3 regions of the Staphylococcus pseudintermedius genome follow, and region 1 is predicted to be linked to each of the others. Evidence: predicted binding sites of a transcription regulator. Region 1 holds the regulator's gene; each other region holds the start of a gene.

Evidence for each region. The regulator CtsR, encoded in region 1, represses protease genes until heat stress. The targets are predictions, from matches to a motif close to ATGGTCAATAAAGGTCAAACA.
Region 2: the regulator CtsR is predicted to act here: its motif matches at 6,375-6,395, upstream of clpP (ATP-dependent Clp endopeptidase proteolytic subunit ClpP).
Region 3: the regulator CtsR is predicted to act here: its motif matches at 1,854-1,874, upstream of clpB (ATP-dependent chaperone ClpB).

Annotation. Positions count from the first base shown of each region.
Region 1 is NZ_CP120150.1:2,300,635-2,311,489, reverse strand. It holds gene pdxR (MocR-like pyridoxine biosynthesis transcription factor PdxR) at 1-385, opposite strand, end outside; gene pdxS (pyridoxal 5'-phosphate synthase lyase subunit PdxS) at 495-1,382, shown strand; gene pdxT (pyridoxal 5'-phosphate synthase glutaminase subunit PdxT) at 1,384-1,941, shown strand; gene P3U61_RS10960 (trypsin-like serine peptidase) at 2,084-2,842, opposite strand; gene P3U61_RS10955 (NupC/NupG family nucleoside CNT transporter) at 3,325-4,530, opposite strand; gene P3U61_RS10950 (CtsR family transcriptional regulator) at 4,695-5,156, shown strand; gene P3U61_RS10945 (UvrB/UvrC motif-containing protein) at 5,170-5,700, shown strand; gene P3U61_RS10940 (protein arginine kinase) at 5,690-6,694, shown strand; gene P3U61_RS10935 (ATP-dependent Clp protease ATP-binding subunit) at 6,710-9,169, shown strand; gene P3U61_RS10930 (hypothetical protein) at 9,850-10,701, shown strand; gene P3U61_RS10925 (YcaO-like family protein) at 10,698-10,855, shown strand, end outside.
Region 2 is NZ_CP120150.1:1,997,994-2,008,848, forward strand. It holds gene gap (type I glyceraldehyde-3-phosphate dehydrogenase) at 1-431, opposite strand, end outside; gene P3U61_RS09460 (sugar-binding transcriptional regulator) at 494-1,531, opposite strand; gene P3U61_RS09465 (hypothetical protein) at 1,833-2,063, shown strand; gene P3U61_RS09470 (DUF4887 domain-containing protein) at 2,162-2,830, opposite strand; gene P3U61_RS09475 (TIGR01777 family oxidoreductase) at 3,641-4,543, shown strand; gene P3U61_RS09480 (GNAT family N-acetyltransferase) at 5,147-5,644, opposite strand; gene clpP (ATP-dependent Clp endopeptidase proteolytic subunit ClpP) at 5,741-6,328, opposite strand; tRNA gene P3U61_RS09490 (tRNA-Arg) at 6,480-6,551, shown strand; gene whiA (DNA-binding protein WhiA) at 7,460-8,404, opposite strand; gene P3U61_RS09500 (gluconeogenesis factor YvcK family protein) at 8,451-9,446, opposite strand; gene rapZ (RNase adapter RapZ) at 9,448-10,356, opposite strand.
Region 3 is NZ_CP120150.1:1,890,011-1,900,865, forward strand. It holds gene clpB (ATP-dependent chaperone ClpB) at 1-1,818, opposite strand, end outside; partial or broken gene P3U61_RS08895 (IS110 family transposase) at 2,096-2,242, shown strand; gene P3U61_RS08900 (acyltransferase family protein) at 2,424-4,268, opposite strand; gene P3U61_RS08905 (metal-sulfur cluster assembly factor) at 4,538-4,846, opposite strand; gene P3U61_RS08910 (Cof-type HAD-IIB family hydrolase) at 4,960-5,784, shown strand; gene P3U61_RS08915 (CoA-disulfide reductase) at 5,815-7,140, shown strand; gene P3U61_RS08920 (YisL family protein) at 7,244-7,633, opposite strand; gene P3U61_RS08925 (fumarylacetoacetate hydrolase family protein) at 7,969-8,874, opposite strand; gene addA (helicase-exonuclease AddAB subunit AddA) at 8,957-10,855, opposite strand, start outside.

The sequences.
Region 1 (10,855 bases):
CATATTTCCGAAATTGTTCGAAAGGGAAGTGCGCTTGATCAATCATTCCTAAGTTAAATGCATAAGCTTGTTCAGTCGTCGGGCTTTGATATGTAGGCAATGTTGGGCGTGATGTCTTTTTAGTGAACGGCAATGTTTCGATGTCACTGACGAAAAAGCCTGATTTCGGTTGACTATAAATATAACCTTCATCGACAAGTTGCGCATAGGCATTTTCCACGGTCGTTTGACTGACTGACAAATATTGACTCAGTTGACGTTTAGAAGGTAACTTTTCGCCTTCATGCATACGTCCATTCATAATACTTTGTTTAATGTTTTCGTATAATTGAATATAAATCGGCTGCCCTTCTCGTTTATTAATATGAAACATCAACATTTCCATCATCGCACCTCAATCTGACCCTTTAATATTTTGCGTTTCTGACACTTTAAGCGGTTCAGATAATAGTATAAGCTACATGTGTAAATAATAAAAGGGGGTTTCATCACCTATGTCTAAACAAGTCGGATCAGAACGTGTTAAACGAGGAATGGCAGAAATGCAAAAAGGCGGCGTAATTATGGACGTCGTGAATGCAGAACAAGCGAAAATTGCGGAAGAAGCAGGTGCGGTTGCAGTGATGGCACTTGAACGTGTCCCATCAGATATTCGTGCAGCAGGTGGCGTTGCGCGTGCATGTAATCCATCTATTGTAGAAGAAGTTATGAATGCTGTATCTATTCCGGTAATGGCGAAATGTCGTATCGGTCATATTACAGAAGCAAGAGTATTAGAAGCAATGGGTGTAGACTACATTGATGAGTCAGAAGTGTTAACACCTGCAGATGAAGTGTTCCATTTGAAAAAAGATGAATATACAGTGCCATTCGTTTGTGGCTGCCGTAACTTAGGTGAAGCAGCGCGTCGTATCGGTGAAGGTGCTGCGATGTTACGTACGAAAGGTGAACCAGGTACAGGGAATATCGTAGAAGCGGTACGTCATATGCGCCAAGTGAATCAAGAAGTGAAACGTATCACAGTAATGAGTGATGACGAATTGATGACTGAAGCGAAAAACTTAGGCGCGCCATATGAAATCTTAAAAGACATTAAAAAGCATGGTCGTTTACCAGTCGTGAACTTTGCGGCAGGTGGCGTGGCAACACCTCAAGATGCGGCATTAATGATGGAATTAGGTGCTGACGGTGTATTCGTAGGTTCAGGTATTTTTAAATCTGAAGACCCAGAAACATTTGCTAAAGCGATTGTACAAGCGACGACACATTACCAAGATTATAAATTAATTGGTGAGTTAGCGAAAAAACTAGGTACAGCAATGAAAGGTATCGATATTAATCAACTTTCATTAGAAGAACGTATGCAAGAGCGTGGTTGGTAAAATGAAAATCGGTGTATTAGCTTTGCAAGGTGCGGTACGTGAACATATCCGTCATATTGAACTTGCGGGTCATGAAGGTGTCGCAATTAAAAAAGTTGAACAATTAGAAGAAATCGATGGCTTAATTATCCCTGGTGGCGAATCGACAACTTTACGCCGTCTCATGAATCTTTATGGTTTTAAAGAGGCGTTACGTGCATCACAATTACCTATGTTTGGTACGTGTGCAGGCTTAATTGTCCTTGCGAAAGATATCGTAGGCGAAGAAGGCTATCTGCAAAAGTTAGATATTACAGTAGAGCGTAATTCATTTGGGCGCCAAGTCGATAGTTTCGAGTCTGAACTACACATTAAAGGTATTGATCAACCGATTGAAGGTGTTTTTATTCGTGCACCCCATATTCAATCAACAGAAGCAGCCGTTGATGTATTAGGGACGATTGATGACAAAATTATCGCTGTACAACAAGGTCGTTATTTAGGCGTATCGTTCCACCCAGAATTAACAGATGATTATCGCATGACACAATATTTTATAGAACATGTGATGCAGCAGTAGGAATAGATAAAAGTAGGCTAGGACTTTCAAATGGTCCTAGCCTTTACTGTTGTAAAACGATATGGTGTGTATAAAGAATTGGGTAAATCCCCCAATTACGTTTTCATACAAACATGGTGAGGTGTCACTTTAGATTACGGATTTATTGAACAGGATTTTCTAAAATATCTTTTTTACCTTTGTACCATCGAGCGATATCTTTCGTTATGGGTTCCAAGATTGCATTTTTATCGTCATCTCCTCCTTTGACCAATATGCCAACCAATTGGTCATTATCTTCTAAAAATACAGAGGAGCCAGATTGGCCACCGTATGCAGGTAAGTTTGTTTTAATAAAATCACTATTCGCGAAAGTGATTTCTCCTGTGAATCTATATTGTTTATGAGCGTGGTAGTTATATGGATATCCATATGAATATACTTTTTTTCCAACCATTTTTTTTAATTCGTCATCTGTGAAACCTTGAAGTTTTATTTCAGTTTGTGCGAAATCTCTTTGATAATGAATATAGTCCTTACTTTTCCCGCTATCTTGACCATATATAAAGGCGATATCTTTGTCGTTATAAGGATTAAATAAAGATATGGACATTGATCCAAAAGGTGTTGATAGTCCTGATTGAGCAGGGTATACCGTACCGACCGATCCTTCTAGAAAGCCGTCGCCACAATGTGCGGCAGTGAGTCCAAAGTTAGAAGTCAACATTGTAGTAGTACACGGCAGACCTTTTGGACCTTGGAAGATTGCTGTTCTCTTTGCGAGCGGATCATTTTGAATATCTTCCACGAGGATTTTCGTTCCTTCTTCTGCGCCCCAAACATTCGCAGCGTTAGTGCCCGTCATGCCGATAGTTGTTAAAAGTAAAAATGTTGAACTGAATTTTAAAAATGATTTTTTCATTGTTGTCTTCCTTTTCTATGATTTATTTGTATTAAACTAGTCCGTTAATTCTGTATGTATTGATGATGCCTTTTAAATAAAGTTGAAGTCCTCATTTGTTGCATATTTGATAAAAATATTTTCCTAATGATTTATTAAAAAATAAAAATACACAATCACATGTTTAAATTATATAATGATTATCTGATTTAATCCACTTAAATTTAAAAAAGTATTTATGTTATTTGATAATAGAGAAAAATTGTACTATATTTTAGCGTACTATGGACATTTCTTTAACAATCAAAATAATACTGCCTAAATGTTTCACTAAAAATCCGAGATGTTCATAATAAAAAATGAAAATGCTTCTTTAACAATTGAATCTGTCGCCCAACTAAAATGGTTTGAAAATGCACAACAAAAAAGAGACTCAGCCATCATGACTCAGTCTCTTAATATGTGTTATATTTGTTTATCTTTTCCCATACTTTAGATGCAGCTTACAAGAAAAAGCCTGCGATTGCTGCGGATACGAATGATACGAGTGTTGCACCGAATAATAATTTTAATCCGAAACGTGCTACCATGTCGCCTTTTTCGTCATTTAATGATTTGATAGCACCTGAGATGATACCGATTGAGCTGAAGTTAGCAAACGATACTAAGAATACCGACACGATACCTAATGAACGTTCTGATAAACCAGATGCTTTGCCGAGTTCAGTCATCGCTACGAACTCATTAGATAATAGTTTTGTTGCCATGATCGAGCCAGCTTCTACTGCATCACTCCATGGAATACCTGTTAAGAAAGCAAGTGGTGCAAAGATAAAGCCGATTAATGTTTGGAAGTTCCAATCTAATGCGCCGCCAGAAATGAGGCTAATGAGACCACCAACAAGTCCATTCAATAATGAGATGAGGGCGATATAACCGATTAACATCGCGCCGACGATTACAGCGACTTTAAATCCATCTAAAATGTATTCCCCTAACATTTCAAAGAAGGATTGCTTTTTCTTTTCTTCTTCAAGCAATAACTTATCTTCTTCTTCATCCACTTTATAAGGGTTAATAATGGAAGCAATGATAAACCCACCTAATAAGTTAAGGACGACCGCAGTTACCACATATTTAGGTTGTACTAATGTGAAGTACGCACCAATAATCGATGCAGACACAGTGGACATCGCCGAAGCTGTTAATGTATACAAACGTTGCTTCGTAATGTAAGGTAATTGTTTTTTAAGTGAAATAAATACCTCTGATTGTCCAAGGATGGCTGCAGCAACAGCGTTGTATGATTCTAAACGTCCCATGCCATTAATTTTTGAGATTAAGAAACCTAAAATATTAATAATTAAAGGCAATATTTTTGTATATTGTAAAATACCAATTAAGGCAGAAATGAAAACGATAGGTAATAAAACGCTTAAGAAAAATGACATTTGACCGTTATTGACAAGACCACCGAAAACAAAATCAATACCGACACCGGCTTGTTTGAGTAAGTAACCGAATCCTGTTGCGATACCACCTACAATGGTAATCCCAATTTTTGTTTTCAGTAAAGCATATGCTAAGATGAGCTGAATAACAAACATAATACCAATGTATTTCCAACGTATGCCCTTTTTATCAGAACTTCCAATAAAAGCGAGGGCTAAGAAAACACCAATCCCGATGACCCCAATTAAAATATGCATGTGTGTTCCACCTCTATTTTTTCTAAATAATTTTTACTAAGACTATCATACAACAAAAATGTAAGCAGTAACATAACTATTTATCAAATTTAAAATCAAATTGGTTGAAAAAGGTCAAAGTGGGTTCTATAATATAGTCAAAGATGGTCAAAAGGGGTGATACCATGCATAATATGTCTGACATCATAGAACAGTACATTAAGCAATTATTTGAAGAGGCACAAGATGATGTAGTTGAAATTCAACGTGCCAATATTGCACAACGTTTTGATTGTGTACCATCTCAGTTGAATTATGTTATTAAGACGCGCTTTACTAACGAACACGGTTATGAAATTGAAAGTAAACGCGGCGGCGGTGGTTATATTCGGATCACAAAAGTTGAAACGAAAGATCAAAACAATTACATTAAACGTTTAATGGAGTTGATTGGTCCGGCCCTTTCTCAACAACAAGCTTTGTATATTATTGATGGCTTGCGTGAAAATCAATTAATTACGGACCGAGAAGCAAAAATGATTGCGGCGGTGGTGGATCGGGAAACATTAAAAATGGATGTCGCGTCGAGAGATATTATCCGTGCAAATATTTTAAAACGGTTACTTCCCGTAATTAATTATTATTAGAAGGTGATGTGCAATGAAAATCGATAAGCGTGAACTTGATAAACATCAAAACAAACACCTTGAATTTCATCCTATTCAAGCGTACGATCAATCAGGTTATGATCAATCTGACGAACAATGGCATGAAGGTGATGACGTTGAAGGCACATTCGTCATTCAACAAATTTTGCAACATTTGGCAGCAAAACATGGTCTGAATGTGGATCAAGTTGTTTATCGAGAGCAAAAACGCTGTCCGAACTGTCAAATGACGTTGAAGGACATTGCACATGTCGGCAAATTCGGCTGCGCGCAATGTTACGAAACATTTAAAGAAGACGTGTATGACATTGTGAGACGTGTCCAAGGCGGTCATATCGAACATTCAGGGAAATGTCCGAAGTCATCACAGCATAAACGTGCGCTGAAAAAGCAACTAGAAGAAAAACGTGCACGCCTTGAATTATTAGTCGCGCAACAAGCCTTTGAAGAAGCGGCGATTGTGCGTGATGAGATTCAAGCACTTGAGCAACAAAGCGAGGTGTCCCAACAAGATGATGCATAATTTAGACCAACATATGAGTGATTGGATGAAAAAGGTGAATGCGCAACCGGTCATTATGTCCTCGCGTATTCGTTTAGCACGTAACCTTGAAAATTATGTGCACCCACTCATGTTTCCATCTGAAGCTGAGGGACATCGCGTCATTAATGAGGTGCAAGATGTATTAACAGACTTAAATGTACTCCGCTTAGATGAGCTCGACCAGTTGAGTAAATATAAGCTAGTAGCCAAACACTTAATCAGTCCTGAGTTGACGAAACAACCGGCATCTGCAGTACTGTTGAATGAAGATGAGTCGGTAAGTGTGATGGTGAATGAAGAGGATCATATTCGTATACAAGCAATGGGCAATGATTTGTCATTAAATGAACTTTATCAAAAAGCATCTGCTATAGATGATATATTAGATCGTACGTTACAAATCAGTTATGACGAGCAACTCGGTTATTTAACAACGTGTCCAACGAATGTCGGTACAGGGATGCGTGCGAGTGTCATGTTGCATTTGCCTGGTTTATCCATTATGAAACGGATGAACCGCATTGCGCAGACGATTAACCGTTTTGGCTTTACGATTCGAGGGATTTATGGTGAAGGCTCACAAGTTTATGGCCATATTTATCAAGTTTCAAATCAGCTGACGTTGGGAAAAAGTGAGCAAGAGATTATTGATGCTTTAACAGAATTAGTTGATCAAATTATTCACGAAGAACTGGCTTTACGTGAGCGATTAAATGAACACAATCATACCGAGACATTAGATAGAATATATCGTTCTTTGGGTATATTGAAGTATAGTCGTTTAATTTCGGTGGAAGAAGCGTCCCACCGTTTAAGTGATATTAAGTTGGGCGTCGATTTAGGCATTTTAGATATGGAAGATTTTCGATTTAATGAATTAATGGTCGCGATACAGTCACCATTTTTGATAGATGAGACAGATGAACAATCTATTGAAGCAAAACGAGCAGAGATTTTAAGAACATATATATAAATAGGAGGTTGGCATATGTTATTTGGAAGATTAACAGAACGTGCGCAACGTGTACTCGCGCATGCACAAGAAGAAGCAATTCGTTTAAACCATTCGAATATTGGGACGGAACATTTATTACTCGGGTTAATGAAAGAACCTGAAGGCATTGCTGCAAAAGTATTAGAAAGCTTTGACATTACAGAAGATAAAGTGATTGAAGAGGTTGAAAAACTCATTGGCCATGGTCAAGAGCAAATGGGTGCTTTACACTATACACCACGTGCCAAAAAAGTAATCGAACTTTCTATGGACGAAGCACGTAAGTTACAACACAACTTCGTCGGTACTGAACACATCTTGTTAGGTTTAATCCGCGAAAATGAAGGTGTTGCCGCACGTGTATTTGCAAACCTAGACCTCAATATTACAAAAGCACGTGCACAAGTGGTGAAAGCGTTAGGTAGCCCAGAAATGTCTAATAAAAATGCACAATCTGCAAAATCAAATAACACACCGACATTAGATGGCCTAGCGCGTGATTTAACAGTGATTGCTAGAGATGGTACTTTAGATCCAGTTGTAGGTCGTAATTCAGAAATTACACGTGTGATTGAAGTGTTGAGTCGTCGCACAAAAAATAATCCTGTGTTGATTGGTGAACCTGGTGTTGGTAAAACAGCGATTGCTGAAGGTTTGGCGCAAGCAATTGTCAACAACGAAGTACCAGAAACGTTGAAAGGTAAACGTGTCATGTCATTAGATATGGGGACTGTTGTGGCTGGTACAAAATATCGTGGTGAATTTGAAGAACGTTTGAAAAAAGTTATGGAAGAAATTCATCATGCGGGCAATGTGATTCTGTTCATTGACGAAATGCATACGCTCATTGGTGCAGGTGGTGCAGAAGGTGCGATTGATGCGTCTAATATTTTAAAACCAGCGCTTGCACGTGGTGAATTACAATGTATCGGTGCGACAACTTTAGATGAATACCGTAAGCATATTGAAAAAGATGCTGCACTTGAGCGTCGTTTCCAACCTGTTCAAGTCAATGAACCAAGCGTGGCAGATACAATTGCAATCTTAAAAGGTTTACGAGATCGTTACGAAGCGCACCATAGAATTAATATTTCAGATGAAGCGGTGGAAGCGGCAGCAAAATTAAGTGATCGATACGTACAAGACCGTTTCTTACCAGATAAAGCGATTGACTTGATTGATGAAGCTAGTTCAAAAGTGCGCTTGAAAAGCCATACAACACCAACGAACTTAAAAGAAATTGAACAACAAATCGAGCAAGTGAAAAAAGAAAAAGATGCAGCAGTGCACGCACAAGAATTCGAAAATGCTGCAAACTTACGTGACAAACAAACAAAACTTGAAAAACAATATGAAGAAGCAAAAAACGAATGGCAAAATCATCAAGGGGGCCAACATACAACACTAGTTGCTGAAGATATTGCTGAAGTGATCGCAGGTTGGACAGGTATCCCATTAACACGCTTGAATGAAACGGAGTCAGAACGTTTACTGAATTTAGAAGATACATTGCATGAGCGAGTAATCGGACAAAATGATGCGGTAATCGCTATTTCTAAAGCAGTACGCCGTGCGCGTGCAGGCTTGAAAGATCCGAAACGTCCAATCGGAAGCTTCATCTTCTTAGGGCCAACAGGTGTCGGTAAAACAGAACTTGCACGTGCTTTAGCTGAAGCGATGTTTGGTGAAGAAGATGCGATGATTCGTGTTGATATGAGTGAGTTCATGGAGAAACATGCGGTGAGTCGTCTTGTTGGGGCGCCTCCTGGATATGTTGGTCACGATGATGGTGGTCAATTGACTGAAAAAGTACGTCGCAAACCATATTCTGTTATCTTGTTTGATGAGATTGAAAAAGCACACCCAGATGTCTTTAACATTCTTTTACAAGTATTAGATGATGGACATTTGACTGATACAAAAGGCCGTCGTGTGGATTTTAGAAATACAGTGATTATTATGACATCCAATGTCGGGGCGCAAGAACTTCAAGACCAACGTTTTGCAGGTTTCGGTGGTAGTTCAGAAGGTCAAGACTATGAAACAATTCGCAAAACGATGATGAAGGAACTGAAAAGTGCATTCCGTCCTGAGTTCTTGAACCGTGTGGATGACACGATTGTTTTCCATAAATTAAATAAAGACGAATTGAAAGAAATCGTTACAATGATGGTCGGCAAATTGACGAGTCGTCTTTCTGAACAAAACATTAATGTACGTGTGACAGAAGCGGCGAAAGACAAGATTGCTGAAGAAGGCTACGACCCAGAGTATGGTGCACGTCCATTGATTCGTGCGATCCAAAAAACGGTTGAAGATAACTTGAGTGAATTGATTTTAGAAGGTAAAGAGTTAGAAGGTAAAAATGTGACTGTAGACTATGATGGAGAAACATTCCAATATGATATTCATGAACGTGAAACGAATGAAGATAAGGAAGTCACAGAATCATAAGTTACTCGATTAAAGCAGTGAAGGCATTCTCTTTTTTGAGATGTCTCCGCTGCTTTTTTTGTGTGAAATTTGCAATGTTGCAAAGTCGACTGTGTTCTTAATAAGAGTCAGTTGATGATGTTTGGCGTGAGGTGTGAATTAATCGAAACCTTATTGATTTTTAACAGATAAAAGTAATATTAATAAAAGGAATAAAATCAATATCTAATGCTGTCTTTACGTTGAACAGTCGAGAGATGTCTTTTTTCTAAACAAAGTAAATTACTTATTACACAATTCTTAATTAATGATTAATATTCTAATATAAGGGTTATAATACATTGCCTTTAGAATGGAGTGGTAGTATTATAAAAATGTAAAGATAATGAAACGAGGCGTTATAATATGTTTTTTAAAGAGAATAAAAAACTATTTATTGTTTTAGGCGCTTTGATTATTGGATTGTTATACAGTTTCCTTTTTGTTTTTTAAAATTTGAAAAGGGGTGGTTACAATGTTAGCCAACGAATTACAAATCAAAAAATTGAACACTGAAGACTTTTTATCAAGCGAACAAATGAACTGGACAATAACACTTTGTTGTTGCCCTTGCTGCTGTTGTTGTTAAAGTATATGTTTTAAAGGAATTGAAGTTAACCATAGCTTCAATTCCTTTTTTGAAAATGAGAGGAGAGCACATCATGAAAACAAACATCGATTACGTTTTTAAAGATAAAAGTATATACATAAAAAGTGACGAGCAGATTTTTGAATTAAGTGGTATCTCTCAAGAGTCTTTTATTAAAATATGGAATGAAATCCAAGAAGGTCATTTGCATTGTGAGGAACAAGATGTGGTGAAGAAAAAAATAATTGAATTCCTCAAAACAATTCATGCATTTGAAGATGTCGCCAATACAGCATCCTTTTTGCAGATGATTGGATTGAAAATGGAGCATAAAGCGTTTGAAAATCATGTCATAGGTATATGTGGAGACGATGATTTAGTCGAACTGTATATTCGAAAATCACCTTCTCAAAATGTAGTGAATTTAAATGAAGAAGTAACGGATGATTATGATATCGGATTAATCATACTGAGAAAATTTAATAGAAAAAGAATTACAAAATGTAATGAAATGATGTTTAACAATGGCGTACCATATAATAGTGTCATTTTTGATAATGTTTCTTTCGAGGTCACTTATACGATACCCAAAGAAACGAGTTGTTTGAATTGTAAGCGGTTACGAGAAACTGAAAATAATGTATATGGCGAAGTTTTTTCGCTATTCAATGATTCATCTCACGAAAGTAAAGAATACGTACCAGAAGAAATCATTCAACTGGCATTGAGTTTTGTGGCAGTACAAATGTTAAAAGAAGCAATGCAAATGAATGACTTGAGTGTTGAAAATGAACTGATCCAAACAGTGTACGCTTATTCTTTATTAAATGAAGGATGGCGCACGCACAATTTATTCAAACACCCCAACTGTGAATTGTGCTTCCCAGAATCAGTGAATACACAAGTTTTTGAGGTGAGATTATGACAGTGAAATTAAAGGCCCAAAACTTTGTGGACGAAAAATACGGTATTATTAAAAATATATATGATTTGCCGACATATTATGGACTACCTAAAGTTTATGTGAAAATGGCCTTTGGGGGTCAGTATAATACTGCAGGATTTAATGCGAGTGGTGC
Region 2 (10,855 bases), 300 kb from region 1:
GTTTCAGTACCATCTAAAATTTCGTGGTTAACGTTATATACAACTGTTTTAAGGTCACCTTTAGCTGGTGCAGAAATTAATACTTTTTTCGCGCCTGCTTCGATGTGTGCTTCAGCTTTTTCTTTATCAGTGAAGAAACCAGTACATTCTAATACCACGTCGATGTCTAACTCGCCCCATGGTAAGTTTTTAGGTTCTGGTTCAGAGAATGATTTCACTTCTTTACCATTTACACGGAAACCACCGTCAATTACTTCTACTTCTTCAGTAAAACGACCTTGTGTTGAGTCATATTTTAATAAGTGTGCAAGCATATCGTCGTCTGTTAAATCATTTACTGCTACAACGTCGATATTTTCCACATCTTGAATTCTTCTAAATGCTAAACGACCAATTCTACCAAATCCGTTAATTGCTACTTTTACTGCCATGTTAATGGCCTCCTTTAAATGATATTTAAAAAGTGGATCAATTCAATACTTAAACAATTCACTCACTTTTTATTTTCAACAAATCTTTCCCTTGTGATTACCTTTGCCGCAGCTTCATCTGTAATCAACACCGTATTAGGTGTCGCCATCTTAAGATAAGCTTTAATCGCAAGCCCTTTGGATTCTCCGCCAGCCACAGCAAAAATATGTGCTTTTGATTGCGCTTCTTCTAGTTGAATACCAATCGTTTTAACTCTGTGAATAATTTGCCCTTGTTGATCAAAATAATAACCAAACGCTTCACCCACAGCAAAATGATGTTGAAGTTTTTCAATGACTTCTGGTGACGATTGTCTTCTCTTCGCCATTTTCAGCGCATCACCAATACCGTGTATTGTAAACTGTGATTCACGTATTTTATCGAGCGTTTGAATCACTGAAGGTTCGTTCATTAAATTTTGATAGGTCAATTCACTCACTTGTTCAGGCACATATAACGTTGTATAACTGCCACCAGTCCTTTGAGCCATACGAGAACAAATTGTGTTCGCTTGAAAGATGACATTTTGACCAAGACCGCCACGTGCCGGCACAAAGAGTACTTGGAAAGGCAAATGCGACATTGCGTCACTTACCGATGCCATAGTAGAGCCACCTGTTACTGACACAATAGCATGATCATACAATTGCTTTTCAAGAAGCTGTCCAGCGATGCGACCTAATTCTACTTTAACGTTTGAATCTTTATCACTATCACCAGGAATCACATGAACTTCATCAAGTTGATATGTCGATTTGATAGATTGTGCAAGGCGATGATAGTCCGTATACTGATCGAAATATGCATTCAGCTGTGAGACCACATCTAAACCTTGTGAAGTCAATGTCATACCTGTCGATTTTACCGATATTAATTCTTGTTGTTTCAATAAATCTGTCTCTGAACGTAGCACACGCTCAGTGAGATTAAGCAACTCACTTAAAGTCCGCCGCCCAACCGGTTGATACTTTTGAATCGTTGTTAGAATAGAAAAACGTCGACGCATTTTGTCTATCAAGTCAGGCACAATTTTTTGTTGAACATGAATCATACGTTCCATGATAAAGGCCTCCTTAATAGTAACAAGATGGCCATATTCAAGCCATGCCGTGACATTTTTAGTCCCAAATACAATAAATACTTATCATGTTTACAAATTCATCATACTATTTGTGCACAACAAATGCAAGTCAAAAAGCATCCCGATTTTTATAAACGTTGGACAAATAACGACCACCAATACACAACATGATAACTGATGTGATGTTATTATTCACATTTTCCACTAAAACTAAACATCGATACCCCATTCATTGCAATCATTGACAAGATAATTTACATTGAAAGAAAGAGGTGAAACTATGTCTAAACAATCTGACCAACCCGAAGTCATTGACCCATCCGACCCACGCTATCGACATCCTGATGAGATTAACCACAGTCAAGATAATACATTCCAAAACGATACAGGACCATTTCGGCGGACACATGTGCGCACAATAGGTTGTACCCCAGTGGGATGTTTGCCTGGCTGTCTTTTCTCAATTATTTTATCGATACTCTTAACATTGCTTCTTAACCTTATATTCTAAAACGATACGTATCATTAATAAAAAAGGGCTGCTGAGATGACTTACATATCTCAACGACCCTTTTTTGCCCTATTCATTTTGCCTATGATTACGATATATTATGACTCGTCACTATTCCGCGCTTTTGAGGATGGCTCTGAGCGCTGTTGTGGCGCAGTATTCCTTTCAGCTGTTGGACGTTCGTTTGACTCCGATTGACCTGTCTGTGTTCCTTGAGATGTACGTTGCTCGGCTGAAGGTTTGGATTGTGTCGTTTTCAGTTCTTCTGTCGTTGCCTCTTCCGTTGTACGTTCCTTTTCCGTTGCTTTATTATCGCTGTCGTCCTTCTCTTCTTCCGTTTTCGACTTCGATTTTCGAGCTTCTGCTTCTTTTTCTCTTTGTTGTTGTTGCTGCTGTTGTTGACGTTGCCATTCGAGTTGCGCTTGTCGTTCGGCTTCTATTTCTGCTTGGCGTGCCGCTTCAATTGACCGTTCTTGTTCAGCTTGAGCCGCTTCAATGCTTCGTTCTTTTTCTCGTGCTTCGCGTTCTTTTCGCGCTTTCTCTTTTTTAATCTCTGCGTCACGCTTTTCCTTTTGTTCTTCAATTGACTTCTCTTTTAAACGTTCATTCCCTCTATGCGATTGATCGACAAATGAAAAAATGGCAAAGACGAGTCCCCCGAGCAATAACAGTATGACAATGACACTTAAAAAGCCAAGTAAATGTCTCTTTTTTTTATCAGGTTTCACATTGCGGCTGCCTTGCTCATTTGGTTTTGGTGCTGACATTGCATTCCCTCTCTTTATAAATTGATGACAATATATTTTATTCAATCATATTTCATTATGAATTCAAAACTTAACGCACGCATTTTACCGAAATTAATAAAATGAGTTAGCTTTTAGTATACTGGAATTTCAATTAATGTAAATGACACAATCATCTAATTATCACATGGATACCCTCTCTTTCTGTCTATTATGTCGGACATAGCTATGGCATATAACCATTTAACTTTGTACTATTCATCTTATTATTTACCCGTTTATATCTCTTGAAATCATTCATACAGAAACCATTTTAAAATACGTGTTTCTAGTTCTAGTTAAGTCTGACACGTTCTTAAGTTTAATTTGTAAAAATAAAGGAATGTATGTACTAAGACAAATGTAAAGGAGAGTCAAAATGAAAAGAATTGTTAATATGCTCATTCGTTTCATTGTTTATCGTGTAATTGGCAAGTTCATCACTCAAAAAATGAATGACCGTCAACGTAAAAATAAATAACTTTTTACACGAGTCATTTTTATAAGTCACTTTGAAGCCACTAACGAAGACAATGTTGATTCCCTAACATAAATAAAGAGATCTGAATGCTGCATCATCCAGATCTCTACTAAAGGGAGTCAAAAATACCTTCGTCGTATATATTTAAGGGGTATACTGAATTTAATTAAGAGATGTATTAATTATCGAAGGTATCTCTATTATAACGTACTTTGTGAAAAAATAAACAGATTCAAGTCATCGTAAGTGAAGAATTGATGACCATTTATTGACAATACTATGAACTCATATAAAGTAAAGGAGCGAAGCCTATGAAACGCTATTTAATTACAGGTGGCACTGGTATGGTGGGACGTGCTTTAGTTGAACAACTTACACGTTCTAATGAAGTGATAATTTATATCCTGACAAGAAGTGATCAAACTTCACAACAACAACATGTACATTATATTAATTGGAGCAAGGACGGTTGGGAGGAAGAAGTCCCTCACATTGACATAGTTATTAATTTGGCAGGTGCTACATTGAACAAACGTTGGACAACGCAACATCAACAAATTATGATGACAAGTCGTATTCAAGCGACACGTGCGCTATTTGACTTATTTAAACTACGTGAACAAACACCTGATGTCCTATTTAACGCCAGTGCTATGGGGTATTACCCGCCATCAAAAACGGCTGTGTATACTGAATCATATCAAACGACACCTCATGATTTATTATCAGAAATCGTGTATCAGTGGGAAAGACAAGCGACACTGTTTGAACAACTTGGCACACGAGTCATTTGCGGACGTTTTGGACTGATTCTCTCTCGTGACGGCGGCGCACTTCCAATGATGGCACTGCCTTATCGTTTCTTTGTAGGTGGCCGTGTGGGTAATGGCCGTCAATGGTATTCATGGATTCATTTAGCAGATTTAGTACGTGCCATTCAATTTCTCATTCAGTCTCCCAAAGCTTCTGGCCCCTATAATTTATCAGCACCAGTACCCGAAACTCAACATCAATTCGGCAAAGTTTTAGGAAGCGTCATGCATCGACCACATTACACTTGGGTACCTGCATTGATATTACGTCTTGTGCTTGGCAAAATGTCAACGCTCATACTCGATACACAATACATGGTACCACAAAAAATATCAGACTTAGGATTTCAATTTGACTATCCGACCTTACCGTTAGCCTTAAAAGATTTATATTCGAAATAAAAACCACTATAGATGACTCGAAATGTTGTTGATTTTACAACCATTCGAGTCATCTTTTTAGTGGCCTATAGGGGGACATAGAAAATTTTTAGCCATAATCCATTCATAGATTGATATTTCATTAACGGCTATAAAGCAGTCAGAAAATAAGGGTGAATGGGATAATTGATACTATTGTTTTTTGATTTCATAATTTTACCCTTAGTTTTACTGTATTTGATATAAGCTTGCCCAGAAGGCTGAGACGCCTGAGGGATACAGTTGAAAACAAAATGATGTCTTTTAATTTTGAGTGTGGCCGCTGTTCAACGCAGTAGCTGTCTGACTTCTCAATGCGCATACTTTTAAGAAGTCGAGTTAGTCATGCGGGGGGCAATACGACAAAATCTTTGTGACACATGAGCTTTCTGTATTGCTCCAAAAATCTAATTCTGCATCGATCAAGTGTTTATTTCAATCAAGTCAAGTTGAAGGGCCAGTCCCTAGAACGCGAAGCCATGAGGGCAATCAAAAGCCACAAATCATAGGGCGGGCAAGTTTAACAAAAATATTGCATCAATAACATCAAAAATTTTTATGTCGCATGCCCGTACAATTTTCATCTTATTTTAACTGCTTTTGATAGAATACGAGATTGAGCCAGCGTTCAAATTTATAGCCGACCTTTTTCAATGTTCCCATATAGTTGAAGCCCATTTTTTCATGCAATTTCAAACTTCCTTCATTGCTATCATCGATGCCAGCCACAATCGTTTGATAACCATTCGCTGTTGCATCTTCAATCACTACTGTTAATAACTGAGACGCCACACCTTGTCTTCTTGCATCGGGGCTAACATAGATGGAATGTTCAATGGTATATTGATAGGCAGGCCAATTCCTAAAAGGGCCATAAGTCGCAAAACCTAGCACTGTCCCTTCATTTTCATAAACAAAAACCGGATAACCGTCACGTTGCTTTTCTGCTAGCCATTGACGTCGTTCTTCAATATGCGTGGGTTCATATGTATAAACTGTTGCAGTATGCAAAATGGCGTGATTATAGATTGCCATAATTGCTTCTAAATCATTCAGTGTCGCTCGTCTAACATGTTGCTTCATCGTCAATCCTCCATTAATACGCACTTTCAAACCCTTCCGATATAGCAAAAAAGGGATGAAACTGTTGTCTCACCCCACATTTATCGCATCACTTTATTAAGCTTTTTCAGGCTCCATTACTTCGTCGATTAAACCGTATTCTTTTGCTTCTTGAGCAGTTAAGAAATTGTCACGGTCTGTATCTTTTTCAATTTTTTCAATAGGTTGACCTGTACGTTCTGACAAAATTTTATTTAATCTTTCACGTGTTCTTAAAATGTGTTTCGCTGCGATTTCGATTTCAGTCGCTTGACCTTGTGCACCGCCAAGTGGTTGGTGAATCATCACTTCTGCGTTTGGTAATGCGAAACGTTTACCTTTTGCACCTGCAGCTAATAAGAATGAGCCCATAGATGCTGCCATACCGATACAAATTGTTTGTACATCTGGTTTAATATGTTGAATTGTATCGTAAATCGCAAAACCAGCTGTTACACTACCACCAGGTGAATTAATATATAAATAAATATCTTTCTCCGCGTCTTGTGCTTGTAAGAATAATAATTGTGATACGATTGAGTTTGCTACGTTATCATCAATCGCTGAACCTAACATGATGATACGGTCTTTCAATAAACGTGAGTAAATATCGTATGCACGCTCACCGCGGTTTGTCGTTTCAATAACTGTAGGAATTAAATTCATTTGATGATTCCTCCTAAATTTATTAATTTGTTTCTATTCTAACCCAAAAGTCAAAAATGGTCAAAAACAACGCACTCATAGACAAATTTTTGCTAGGAGTTGACCCTCGCATGCCCGAAAGGTACAATGGTGAATAGACTTAAGCAATTAACCCCTCGTAGTGTAATGGATAACACATAAGATTCCGGTTCTTACAATAGAGGTTCGATTCCTCTCGAGGGGGTTCATACCATTCAATAACACACTTTTTAAAATTAAGAATCCCATAACGGCGGGGTTCTTTTTGTTTTAATAGTCAATAGCGCGCTAGATGACGAACATTTCAAGGACTTTCATTCATCTATTCCCGATTCAGTCGTCACTGTAACCTTTACGTTGTTGATAATGGTTACGGCGATCTAGCCTTAAAATTAACATTCACTCAACCGCACTAACATCAATACGGTCATGAGAATTAGTACTACAAAAGTCGCTCAAAAGCATTGTAAATTTATGTCCTTACTATGATAACACGATAAATCATTATCGTATAACTCGTTTACATTAATACGGATATTCCCTCTACTGGCAAGTTCATGAGCGATTTTCCTTACTGAGATACTATAGCTAGGAAGCTTATTCTATTTGCCGGTGCGTACGCTTACAATGGTCTTTAAATACCGTTTTTTGTCTTTGCATCTGAAGGATTAACTTCAACACCCATTTCTTTAGCAACTTTTTAATTTTATTGATATCAAACATAGAAAATCCCTCTTACTCAACAATTCTTGCTTTATTATACACTATGCAACTTGTGTCATATACACAGATTTGCTTCTCTGTTCTTACATCCCCTATATTCATAAACACATCTTTAAATTTTTGATTTGTTGATAGCAGTGTTGCGATGATAACTTAAGCTTCAACGTATAGCATATACATATTCATGATTTGACATCTACGTTTTATTTTATACTTATCAAAAACAAAGATGACTTCTTTCTCCATCACTCTAACGAATCCCCCTAATTCATCTTCTTCTGATGGTCTATCTAAATTCACTCATTCAACAATACATCAATTTCTGCATTAAAATAAGCATCTTTAAACCTTTTTAGAGGTCTAAGATGCTTGTTATCAACAGGATTATATTTACACTTCAAATGGTTCTCCACTTCTAATTTTATCAGCCATTTCATTCAGTTTTCTCAAACGATGATTAATGCCTGATTTAGAAATGGTACCAGTGCTCACCATTTCACCTAATTCTTTTAGCGAGACATCTTGGTGCTCAATACGCAATCTCGCAACTTCTCTTAATCGATCTGGCAAGTTATCAATGCCGATTTCTTGATCAATCAATTGAATACTTTCCACTTGTTTCATAGCCGCACTGACTGTCTTATTTAAATTTGCCGTCTCACAATTAACGAGACGATTAACTGAATTCCGCATATCTCGGACAATTCTCACATCTTCAAACTTTAGTAACGCTTGATAGCCACCAATCAAACTTAAAAATTCAGCAATTCGCTCAGCTTCTTTGAGATATGTAATCCATCCCTTTTTACGTTCTAAACTTTTTGCATTTAATTCATACGTATTCATCAATTGTGTCAAACCAGTTGAATGACCTTCATAGAGCGAGAAAATTTCTAAATGATATGAAGACGTTTCTGGATTGTTCACGGAGCCACCTGCTAAAAATGCGCCACGTAAATAACTCCGTCTCATTTCGTCATCTTTTACCATTTCAGGATCGATATCATGGCTGAACATGCCGTTTTTCAAAATCCCAAGTTCATCTAAAATTTCCTTCGTCTTCATTTTTATTCGACAAATATAAATATTGTTTTTCTTCAACTTCATTTTTTTGCGTACTAATATTTCAACTTCAACTTTAAACACAAATTTAATCAGTGAATAAATACGTCGCGCCGTCGTTGCATTTTCCGTTTGGATATTAATCACAAATTGTTGGTTAGACAGACTCAAAGCCCCGTTCATTCGAATCAGTGCGCTTAGTTCTGCCTTAGCGTTCGCATGGTCAACTTCAATTCGTGTCAGTTCATTTTTCATTTCAGATGCAAAGCTCATAATGAATCTTTCCCTTTCTATTTACTATGGTTCAAAATGGCTACAATTAGGATTTGAATTGATCTGGGTCAAACTGAATCGTACTAATTTCTTGTAAGGCAATTTCATAAATCATTTCTGCCAAAACTTCTGTACGATGGCGCACATAATCATGTTCTGAAACTTCTACAAGATGCTGTCCTGTCACGAGCTGTACACCGAGTTGATTCAATTCATCCTTATCATAATACACAGGCTTTGCGCCCTTTGATTCATATTTTTCAATAATCTGAGGTGAAAATTCTAGTTGATTCGCAATCACAAAATCAAGCACATGATTACCGAGTTGTTGATGAATGGCATCGATATGATCCATGACTGTGTAATGATCTGTTTCACCCGGTTGCGTCATAATGTTAGAAACATATAATTTTTTCGCGTCACTTTCGACTATCGCATTAGCAATGCCTTTGACGCACAAGTTTGAAATCACACTCGTATACAAAGAACCCGGACCTAACACAATCAAATCCGCTTCACGCAATGCTTCAATTGCTTCGTCCATTGGTTGGACATCTGCAGGCTCTAGAAACACACGCTTAATCTTCTTTTGTTTTCTTGGAATATTAGACTCCCCTGTGACAATTTCACCATCTTCCATCTCCGCGTTCAAAGAGACACTCGAAATCGTCGACGGTATAACGCGGCCTTTAATATTTAAAATTTTACTTAATTCTTTCACAGCATGACCGAAATCATGAGTAATATTCGTTAAAGCCGCAATCAGCAAGTTCCCCAATGAGTGACCGCTAATTTGATCTTCTTTAAATCGATATTGAAACAGTTGCTCAAGTGTCGGTTCTACATCACTTAAAGCAGCCAATACGTTACGTACATCTCCTGGCGCCGGAATATCCATCTCATCTCTGATTTTCCCCGTGCTGCCACCGTCATCTGCTACTGTCACAATTGCTGTAATATCTATCGGAAAAGTTTTTAATCCTCTTGCCAAAACGGATAAACCAGTACCTCCACCAATCAGTACTAATTTAAGTTGTTTCATTTTACTCGCCACTTTCTATATGCGCATCACGATGATGAACATACACATTATAATCATAAATTTGCTTTAGTTCTTCAGCTAAACGTTGTGCTAGTGCGACTGAGCGATGCTGACCACCCGTACACCCAATTGCGATAACGAGTTGCGATTTGCCTTCTTTTTTATAACCGGGAATCATAAATAACAATAAATCTAATAGTTTTTCATAAAATGTATTCGTTTCTTTCCACTTCATCACATATTTATAAACATCTTCATCCATACCTGTGAGTGGTCGCAATTCAGGCACATAGTATGGGTTCGGTAAAAAGCGGACATCAAATACTAAATCTGCATCGATTTGAATGCCATGCTTGAAACCAAAACTAGAAACATTGATTGTAAATGTTGATTTATTTTCTTTGTTAAAATATTCATAAACACGTTTTCTCAAGGCTTTAGGTGATAACGTTGTTGTATCTAAAGTGTAATTCGCCAAACTTCTGATTTCTGCTAGTAATTTACGTTCTTCATTGATGGCTTTGACGAGCGGTAACTCGGTATGTTCTTGTAGAGGATGTTTACGACGTGTTTCTTTATAGCGTGAAATGAGCTTTTCAGTATCTGCATCAACGAATAGCACATCGACAATAACATCTTTGCGACTTTGTACTGCATCGATTTCACGTACTAAATATTGGAAAAATTCGCGTCCTCTCAAGTCAATCCCTACCGCAACTTTTTGCATCGACGGATTACCTTGTTCCATTAACTCTACAAATTTCGGAAGTAAAATCGGCGGTAAGTTGTCGACACAGAAATAGCCTAAGTCTTCTAAACTTTGAATGACTAATGATTTCCCTGCACCAGATAGGCCTGTGACAACAAGGAGTTCACTTTTTACGATTTCATTATTTTCTTCATGTTGCATTATTAACCACCATCCAATCATATTCTCTATTAGTTTACATGAAAACAGTCTAAAGTTATAGAGGGATGGATATAGGACATCAAAATTTTGATGCTACTGATGGATAAAGCATTTGTTTAACTTGCCCTCCTCCTTTGGTTTGGGTTTGTGGTTTTTGAGTGCCATCGTGACTTCTCTTTTCCTAGAGGCTCGCTCTACAACTCAACTCGGCTTGCTTTCAACTTTATCCCTTAGGCATCTTAGCCTTCTAGGCAATCTTACATCAAATATAGAAAAACTGAGAGCAAGATTATGAAATCAAAAAACAATAGCGTCATTTTTTTGTCCAATTTAACCTCTACTTAGAAACAATTCATATATTCATGATTATTAGAAGAGAGAGGAAGTGAATCTCGTAACGCCTATGTTTTTGAAATCATTGCGTTATCACATGAACATTGACCACTTATCCTATTTCTAATTGTGGTTCATGCATACGCGATGAAATTCAATCAATAAA
Region 3 (10,855 bases), 410 kb from region 1:
TAGGAATGAACCAATAGGACGGTTCGGGTCTTTAATTCCTGCTCTCGCCCGTACAACCGCATCTGCTACTAAATCTACCGCACGATCTTGGCCTACAACACGCTCATGTAAAATATCGGATAAGTGTAATAATTTTTCACGTTCAGTTTCGACCAATTTTGACACAGGAATACCTGTCCACTGACTGACGATTTCACCGATTTCTTCGTCTGTCACAACTTCACGAATAATGCGGTCTGAGTCTGTACCTTTTTCTTCTTGGAATGCCGCTTCTAACGCTTTTAGTTCTTTTTCTAATTCTGGAATTTTACCGTGTTGAAGAATTGCTGCTTTTTCAAGGTCATAGTTGTTTTCTGCGTCTTCTAATGCTTTACGACTTTCATCAAGTTCTGCACGTTTTTCTTGCACTTTTGCAATTTTTTCTTTTTCATTTTCCACACGTGCTTGCAATGCTGCTTGTTTTTCTTTTTCTTCAGCTAATTCTTCTTGCAATTCTTTCAAACGAATACGGCTTGCTTTATCGGACTCTTTTTTCAATGCATTTTCTTCAATTTCTAACTGCATCACACGACGATTCGCTTGGTCGAGTTCAGTTGGATTTGAACCCATTTCTGTTCGAATCGTTGCTGAAGCTTGGTCCACTAAATCAATCGCTTTATCCGGTAAGAACCGATCTGTAATATAGCGATCTGACAATTCCGCTGCCGCAACGAGTGCGCGGTCTTGAATACGCACGCCATGATGGACTTCATAACGTTCTTTCAAACCTCTTAAAATAGAAATCGTATCTTCAACAGTCGGTTCTGCAACCGCAACTTTTTGAAAACGACGCTCTAACGCAGAATCTTTTTCGATGTATTCACGATACTCATTTAATGTTGTCGCACCAATACAGTGAAGTTCACCTCTAGCTAACATCGGTTTCAGCATATTGCCGGCATCCATCGCACCGTCCGTTTTACCTGCACCGACCAACATATGAATTTCATCTATGAAGAGTAAAATACGGCCTTCTGATTCTTTCACTTCTTTTAATACCGCTTTGAGTCGTTCTTCAAATTCACCACGGTATTTCGCACCTGCAACGAGCGCACTCAAGTCTAATTCAAACACGGTCTTATCAAGCAATGAATCCGGCACATCTCTTTTCACGATACGTTGTGCCAATCCTTCAACAATCGCCGTTTTACCAACACCGGGTTCACCAATAAGTACAGGGTTGTTTTTCGTTTTTCGACTTAAAATACGAATCGTATTACGTATTTCTTCATCACGACCAATGACAGGGTCCATGTTACCTTTACGCACTTCTTCAACGAGGTCACGACCATATTTTGCTAATGCTTCGTAGTTTACTTCAGGGTTTTGTGTAGTCACATGATTCCCTCCTCTTATCTTTTTAATGATTTCAATGATGACCTCTTTTTTACCGTCAACATATCGTTTCGTCGTTTCATCAACATCGATGGCCGCACGTAAAACATGTTCCATCGAAATATATTGATCATCATATTCTTGCATGTAATTTTCAGCTTTAACGAATAAATTGTTCATTTGAGGCGACATATATTGCCCGTATTGGACGTTGTCACCTTTCACTGTTGGATAATTTTTTAGCTTGTCCTCATAGGCTTGATTTAAAGCATGCGTATCAATGTTTGCACGTTCTAAAATACTTTGAAATAAGCTTTCTGGTGCTTCAAGAACTGCTTTTAATACAGCCTCTACTTCTACATTTGTTAATTTGTACGTTTTCGCATGTTCAATTGCTTTTTGAAGTGCATTTTGAATCGCATGTGTCATTTGATTAATGTCCAAAATGTCTCACTCCTTTATTGGAATAGGTCGAATTGACTTTGACTTTCTTTGACCTTAATTCTATTATAAGTCCACATTCACTAAAAATCAATCGATAGCTTTGACTTTTTTTGACTATTTTTAAATACTCCCCCATATATTTAACCCCATACAGCTTTTTCAATCATTAAAAATAAGGACATCAAAGTTTTGGATGCTATTGATGAAATATTTTTGTTGAACTTGCCTTCCTTATGATTAGTAGTTTTAGACTGCCATCATGGCCTCGCAATCTTATGGTAGAGATCATTATCAAAGTCATATTGTGGGTGATTATTCTAAATTAAAAGAGCAGCCTAATGAGAAAGCCCACAAGACTGCCGTAATAGCAAATATCCATTGCTTATTAAAAATCATTCACTATTTATTAGTCAATGATAAATGATATGATTATTAGAAAGCATCACACTGACGAAACCATATAATCGAATACATCCTAACACTTGATTCAAAAAAGTAAACATTGGACGATTGAGTTTAGTGATGTCAATTTTAATTCACACACCTTTGACAAATCATAGGAAAGGGACTGGGTAATCTTAATGACTTATTCCCCAATTATTTTCTTACTTATTCTTTTTCTTCGTACCGTGATTTTTTTCAATCGCTTGAATAATGCTGTTCGTTAATGCGTGTACACCTGGTGGCTGCAAATGAATACCATCCGGCGCAAAATATTCTGTATGGTTTTCAGAACGGCTATACCAATCAACTAACGTCACATTCGCTCGTTTTTTCGCGGCTTTCGCTAACACTTGATTCACATGTGACTCATAAGAACGTGGAACGCGCGTATTGACAAGATAAATATCGGCCTCGCCAAATTGTTCGAGCAAACTGTTCAACTGTTCTTCTGTAAAATCACCATTTGTCCCTAATTCAAGGACGACAATGTCATTTTTATCACGATAGCTTTGATATTGTCGTTTAGCAAGAGAAGTAGCTTCGACCAATTGACGTCCCACTTTACCGTTAATGTCTGCTTTAGGTACAAATGATCTAAAGTCATCGCCAATGTCTACCATCACGGAATCACCAATTAATAACGGCTTCCATGATGCATATTTTTGCTTATTCCCTTTCACGACAAAGCCATCAATTTCAAGTTGCGGTAACGGCAGTGGCTGGGTAATCAATTTATCAATTTCTTCGGTATTTACTTCTGTCACTCGCGTACTATTTTTTTGGGCGAAACGGTTAAAGCTCCCCACCATCACGAGTAACGTTGGAATGAGTAAAATAATCACTAACCATGTCCGTAAAACTTTTTGTGAACGCCAATTTTTCAAATGATTAAAGGCAAAAATGTTAAAGACTTCTTTTCTAAATGGCTGTTCGATAAATTTATAAGAAAATTCCGCCATGAGCACCATTAATAAAATTTCAACGACATAAACTAAAGGTGGAATTTGGCCTTGCACGAACTGATGGTGAATTAACACAATAATCGGATAATGCCATAAATACAAACTATATGAACGACTACCAATAAAAGTAAAAACTTTGTTACCTAAAAACTTCGCAAAATACCCTGAAGGATGCACACTGCTCGCGATAACTAATAATGTGACCGTTGAAATGAGAAAAAATCCACCGTAATACAGGATACTATTCGTCTCAGATACGAACTTGAAACAAATGAACAAAATCGCCAAGCCGACGACACCCGCAGTATCGATCATCGTGCGCATTTGACGGTTCACTTTTGCTTTTAATTGAAATGGTGGCCAAACCAGTGCAAGCAATACCCCCATCAATAATGTTTGTATCCGTGTATCAGTACCAAAATAAACACGTGCAACATTTTCGTTCGGTACATATAACACCATCATCGCGATCATGGAGATGACGAGTAAAATTAAAAATATGATGCGTATTGATTTCAGACGACGTATAAAGCTTAACAAACTGAGTAACACAATCGGAAACACGAGATAAAATTGCTCTTCTATTGCTAATGACCATAAATGTTTTAATGGTTGTACTGCAAATTGTTCAAAGTAATCGACATTTTGCATGATGTACCACCAATTCGACACATAAAATATTGCCGCAATACTATCCGCACGTACTTTTTGAATTTCCGTAGGCATGAAAATTAAGCTCAGCACAATGACACCCATGACTAAAAAGAGCACTGCAGGAATCAGTCGTTTCACACGTCTTAGCCAAAATGACATCAATTTAATTTTTCCTGTATTATGATACTCTGTTAATAACAAACTCGTAATTAAATAACCAGAAATTACAAAAAATGTATCTACCCCTAGAAAGCCACCCGACAACCATTGGGGATTGAGATGATAGATAATGATTGCGATAACTGCAACCGCTCTAACACCGTCTAACCCAGGCATGTATCGCGGGTTGATAGGTTTTCTGTCTCGTTGATTAAAATTCCACACAAACATCATTCTTTCCAAATTTAATGTATTGATTATATATTGTATACTTTTGTTTTCATTCGTGCAATTATATTCGCAAAATTCATGTAAGCGTTTTATTACGTGTCTAAAATTTTTTAACATCGTTATCGCTACACTTCCAATGATGCTATTAAGCTGTCACTTCAAGGTGTCATGGGAGAGTGCAGTAAGTTGGTATGCTCCCCATAGGTAAATAAAAAGACCTTCAAAATTGCATTCACAATTGAGAAAGCCCCTTTAACAACTTCAAAATATTAGCTGATACCTAACGCAATTTTAGCATAACGTGACATCATGTCTTTATTCCATGGTGGATTCCAAACGATGTTCACTTCGGTATCTTGAATCTCTGGAAGTTCTGCTAATACTGTTTTAACTTGGTCAACAATCTGCGGCCCTAATGGACAACCGATTGAAGTGAGTGTCATTTCTACAGTACATAAACCATCATCATCTAAATCAACTTTATATACAAGACCTAAATTGACAATATCAATCCCTAATTCAGGGTCAATGACATTTTCAAGCGCGCCTAAAATACTATCTTTAAGTGCCTCTTCCATCCGTATCACCTCATTTTCAATTTCACTAGTAACAATATAACAAAATCCCCACTTTTCCACAATAAAATGCTATGATATGAATACACTGAAACTTGGTATTAAGGAGAGTATGAATGAAACAACATTTAATTTGTTTGGATTTAGATGGAACACTTTTAAATGATGAAAAAGAAATTCCAGAATATACATTTCGTGTGTTAAAAGCACTACAACAACAAGGGCATGCCATCATCATTGCAACAGGCCGCCCTTATCGTGCAAGTCAACGTTACTACAACGAGCTTGGATTGGATACGCCTATCGTTAACTTTAATGGCGCATTTGTTCATCACCCTTATGATGAGACATTCCCAGTTCAACACCATCGTTTAGATGAAGGACTTGCAACGAGCATTATTGAAACTTTGAAAAATATGAAAGTCAAAAATATGATTGCTGAAGTGAAAGATTGTGTCTTTTTAGACCAACCTGACCCTCGTCTTTTTGAAGGCTTTACCATGGGCAATCCTGTAACAAAAGTGGGCGATCTTCGCGAAAACTTAAATGAAGATCCGACTTCACTATTAATTGAAGCAGAAGAAGCCATGATTCCACGTGTGAAACAAGTGTTGACACGCTTCTATGCTGAAAATATTGAACATCGTCGTTGGGGCGCCCCTTTCCCTGTCATTGAAATTGTCAAAAAGGGCATCAGTAAAGCAGTCGGAATTGATATCGTGAAAGACTGTCTCCAAATCGAGCATGACCATATTATTGCATTTGGTGATGAAGATAATGATTTAGAAATGATTAAGTATGCGACTCATGGTATTGCAATGGGAAATGCCATCGATGAACTGAAACATGTCGCAAAAGAAACAACATTATCTAATAATGAAGACGGTATCGGGATTTATTTGAATCGTTTCTTTAATTTAAATATGCCTAAAGATAAATAAAAATAAGAGATAGAAAAAGGAGATATTAACATGAAGAAGCATATTATTGTCGTCGGTGCAGTAGCTGGTGGCGCAACAAGTGCAAGCCAAATTCGACGTTTAGACAAAGACAGCCGTATTACAGTATATGAAAAAGATAGTTTTATGAGCTTTGCGAACTGTGGTTTACCTTATTACCTTGGAAATGTCATCGAAGAAAGAGACGATATTTTATCGACAAATCCAGAAAAGTTTAAAGCTTATAAAGACATTGACGTAAAAGTAAAACATGAAGTGCTCAAAATCGATGATAAAAAACAGACAGTGACAGTCAAAAACCATTTTACAGGTGAAACATTTGAAGACGCTTATGATGCTTTAGTATTGAGTCCTGGTGCACGTGCAAGTCAACTTAATTTCGATGTCCCACATCTTTTCACGTTACGAAATATGGATGATACTGACCAGATTGATACATATATCCGTCAGTACAATGTGAAAACTGTTTTAATTGTCGGTGCTGGGTACGTCAGCTTGGAAATGGTAGAAAATATGCATCATCGCGGTCTGCATCCAACACTCATTCACCGTTCTGAAGCAGTGAATAAACTGATGGATCAAGACATGAACAGTGTCATTTTTGATGCGTTGAACCAGTACAATATTCCATACCGTTTAAACGAAGAAATCAAGTCTATTGATGGGCATACAGTGACATTTACCTCAGGTGCTGTTGAAGACTATGATTTAATCATTGCTGGCGTGGGTGTTCGCCCTAACTCAGAGTTCATTCAAAATTCTGGTATTCAACTTGATGCAAAGGGCTATATTCCAGTCAATGACAAATTTGAAACGAATATTCCAAACATTTATGCGGTTGGTGATATTGTCACAAGCTTTTATCGTCACGTTGACCTCCCTGCACACGTACCACTCGCTTGGGGTGCACATCGCGGTGCAAGTATCATCGCTGAACAAATAGCAGGTCATCCAGAAGTGACATTTAAAGGTTACGTCGGTGCCAATATTGTTAAATTTTTCGATTACACCTTAGCAAGTACAGGAATCTCACCTCAAGAATTAAAAAACTTTGATTATCAAATGGTGGAAGTCAACCTTTATACACACGCTGGTTATTACCCTGGCAACAGTAAAGTCCATTTAAGAGCATACTTTGACAAAGAGACACGCCGCATTTTAAGAGCAGCCGCAGTGGGACAAAAAGATGTTGATAAGCGTATTGACGTCTTGACTATGGCATTAATGCATCAAGCAACAATTGACGAATTGACAGAATTTGAAGTTGCTTATGCGCCTCCATTTGCACACCCTAAAGATTTAATTAATATGTTAGGTTATAAAGCGCGCAATCTATAAGATGAAAAAAAGCGAGGGGTCATGGTGACATATCCCTCGCTTTTCACATCTTGTATGACTAACTATACGCTCATGAATGACTCCCAATTTAAACTTGCGTTCCCTAATGAAATAAGCCTGTAATCGGGCCCCACGGTAAAATAGCGCCTAAAATAATGGTCACAATAGCCACAATAAAAGTAGCAATGAATAGACCTCGACTTGGCGCTTTTTTCTTCTTACGCGTTAAAGTCACTTCAATTAAACTAATAACAGCTATACCTCCAACCATTTTCAAAGTCATCAACATATGACTCACACCCGGAGCTGAAAATGCTTTGATTGCTAGCCAAAAGCCTGTAATTAAAACGAGAAGCATAAATAATCGTGTCGCCATGTGGAGTGACTTAAATAATAGCGTCGGGCCTTGCTTATTTGAATAATTTTCATACGACGCATAAAATAAAATCAAAAGAACAATCCAACTGACAATATGCACGTTGATTAAAAACATGTTCGGTCACCTCCTTATGTTGCGTATCTTTTCAATCATAACATAATATAGCCTTCTACACATTTTAATTACCTAATTATTGTTATTCCAAACACTTATAAAAATAATCAAAGCAAACAGCAACATTTTTATAACATGCACTGAAGAGGATGAGACACAAAAATTTTCGATGCTTTTGATGTCATATTTGTGTTAAACTTGCCCCCTATGTTTTGTGGTTCTTAATTGCCATCATAGCTTCGCTGTCCAAGGGGTGTGTTCGGCAATTTAAAAACACTATCTTCGCCATCAATAAAAAAGCACCAAGCGCAAAATCACTTGATGCTTATTTCATATTAATCTTTCGCAATAAAGTTTGTTAACGTTCCAATATTATCAATCGTGACTTTCACTTCATCACCAGGTTGTAGAAACTTCGGCGGATTCATACCCGCACCGACGCCTGCTGGAGTACCTGTCGCAATAATGTCTCCTGGGTGTAACGCCACATATTTTGAAATTTCTTCAATTAACTCATCAATTTTCAAAATCATTTGTGACGTATTCCCATCTTGACGAATTTCATTGTTTACTTTTGTCACGATATTTACGTTTTCAGGTGTAGGAAGTTCATCTTTTGTCACGATGTATGGCCCCATTGGGCAACCCCCTGTTAAACTTTTAGACAAGAATGCTTGGTCATGTGCTTTTTGTGCATTACGGTCTGTGATGTCATTAATGATGGTATAACCATATACATAATCCAACGCTAAACCTTTTGGAATTTTTTCGCCTGATTTACCGATTACGACACCCAGCTCGCCTTCATAATCTAAAGCGTCTGTAATGTCTTGATGGTTCGGAATCGTACTTTCATCACCTGTTAATGACGAAGCTGCTTTCGTAAATACATATAAACGATCCACTTCATGCTTTAACTCTTCAGCATGTGCTTGATAGTTACGGCCAAATGCAATGACGTTATTCGTAGGTGTTACTGGTGGTAAAAATTCGATATCCTCAAATTTCACTTTATACGCATCGCCGTTACCACTGTTTTCTGCAGCAACAACTGCTTTACGTACTTGCTCTTGAAAGTCTAAAGTTTGGTTTTGTTGTAATCCTTCGAGCAATGTTTTGGGATGGAAATCACCTTCTCCAAAGTTTGCAAAGACTTGTTTTAAATCCCAAGCCGCTTCTTCTCTTTTTACCTTCACTCCATATGAAGTTTCACCTTTATATTTGAATGATAGGAATTTCATTCATAATCAGCTCCTAACGTATATCTTAGTCATATTATAACGAATATTTTGGACAAATCACAAATTTTTAAAGTAAAGCCGCTTAAATCTCGAGTTCGCCATATTTAAAGAAGTATAAATAGCCGTTTACTGGGCATTTTAAAATGGTTTCTAATGCACGTTGATAATATTGCATTTGAACACGATATTTCTCCTTCAATTGTCTTTCCAACGCTTCATCGGACATCCCTTTACGACGAATGAGTGCATCGGTTTTATAGTCCAAGAAGTAATAATGGCCATTTTCTTTAAAGACCAAGTCAATCATCCCTTGAATAATAGAGGCATCTGTCGTATCTGGTGTATGTTCGACTTGATGTTGATTCACGACAAATGGCAATTCTGTATACACTTCGTCACTTCTCGCAATACGGTCATACAAATCACTTTGAATGAAACGTTTAATTTCTTCAATCACAATCACATTGACATCATGTGCGCGAATGATTGAACGTTCGACCAATGATTCAATGTAGTCATTTAATGCTTGATCTGTTAATCCGGCTTCTTTAAATGGCAGATGTTGCATAACCGTATGCATCAATGTTCCTACTTCTGCTGCAGTATGTTGTTGTTCTTGTAAAAACTGCGGCCGCTCATACGTGGCCACGCCTAAACGATATTGTCGGACACGCTCATAGTTCGTATCGGCTTGTTCTGTATCGAGTTGACGTTTAAGCTCTGAAACAGATTGCTTTGAAACTTGTTGTACAGCTTGTTGATACGGATAAACATACAACAATTGTTGTATCACACGTTGCGCAAGTTCATCATCTAACGGGGTCGCTGCAAGTCTCGCCTCTAACGCTTCGATCACGTGACCTTGATATGTCGCCAAATCTTGTTCTGTTGGTAACACGTCACCTGCATCAATATGTTGTAACTGAAGTCGCGGCTTGACAGCTGCATCCAAAGTCTCAACATCCACTTCAAAACGTTGATGGCGCTGAATATTCGTATTCTGATGTTTACTCAAAATACTGTATATCAGCTGAAACGGGTTTTTCGCATTAAATCGGTCAATGGCTGCTAATTTTTCATCAGTGATTGTAGCGGCTGCCATCATCTCGAGTGCATCTGCTTTTTTGGACGTCCCAATTAAGTAGAGTTGTTCTTTCGCACGTGTTAAGGCAACATACATCAAGCGCATTTCTTCAGAGATTAACTCTTTTTGATTGATCAGATCGATACTCATAGAAATAAGCGATGGATAAAACAATCCTCGTGCTTCATCGTAATATTGTAAACCGAGACCTGCATGTTGATTCAATACAACAGGTTTTCCTAAATCATTTTTATTAAAGTCGCGCGTTAACCCTGAATAAATGACAAATGGAAATTCAAGACCTTTACTACTATGAATCGTCATCATACGTACGACATTATCATTTGGACCAATAACATTTTCTTCACCAAAATCTTTGCCTCGTTCAATCATTTGGTCGATAAAACGAATGAATTGAAATAAACCGCGAAAACTAGAATTTTCAAAATCGACAGCTTTATTAAACAACCCATGTAAATTCGCACGACGGCCACGCCCACCTACAAGTGCACTAAAATATTGAATGATGTAATGATCATTAAACAGTTTATCGATGAGTTGGTATACTGGATGACGTTGGCTGTAGTCTTGGTAGCGTGCTAAATCATTTAAAAACGGCTTTAACTTTGCCACAATTGCAGGATCCGCCGCTTCATCATCCATGTAATGTTGAATGGATTGATAAAAATAGTTATCTTGCGGTGATACAATACGAATCTTAGCCAGTTCATCTTCTGTAAATTGATAAATGACCGAACGCATTAAACCGACTAAATAAATATCTTGTAGCGGATTATCAATCGTACGTAAAAACGACAACATTAAGCGGATTTCTGTTTGTTCAAAATAACCTTGCTTACTATTCACAAATAGCGGAATATCCTGATCTTTAAACGC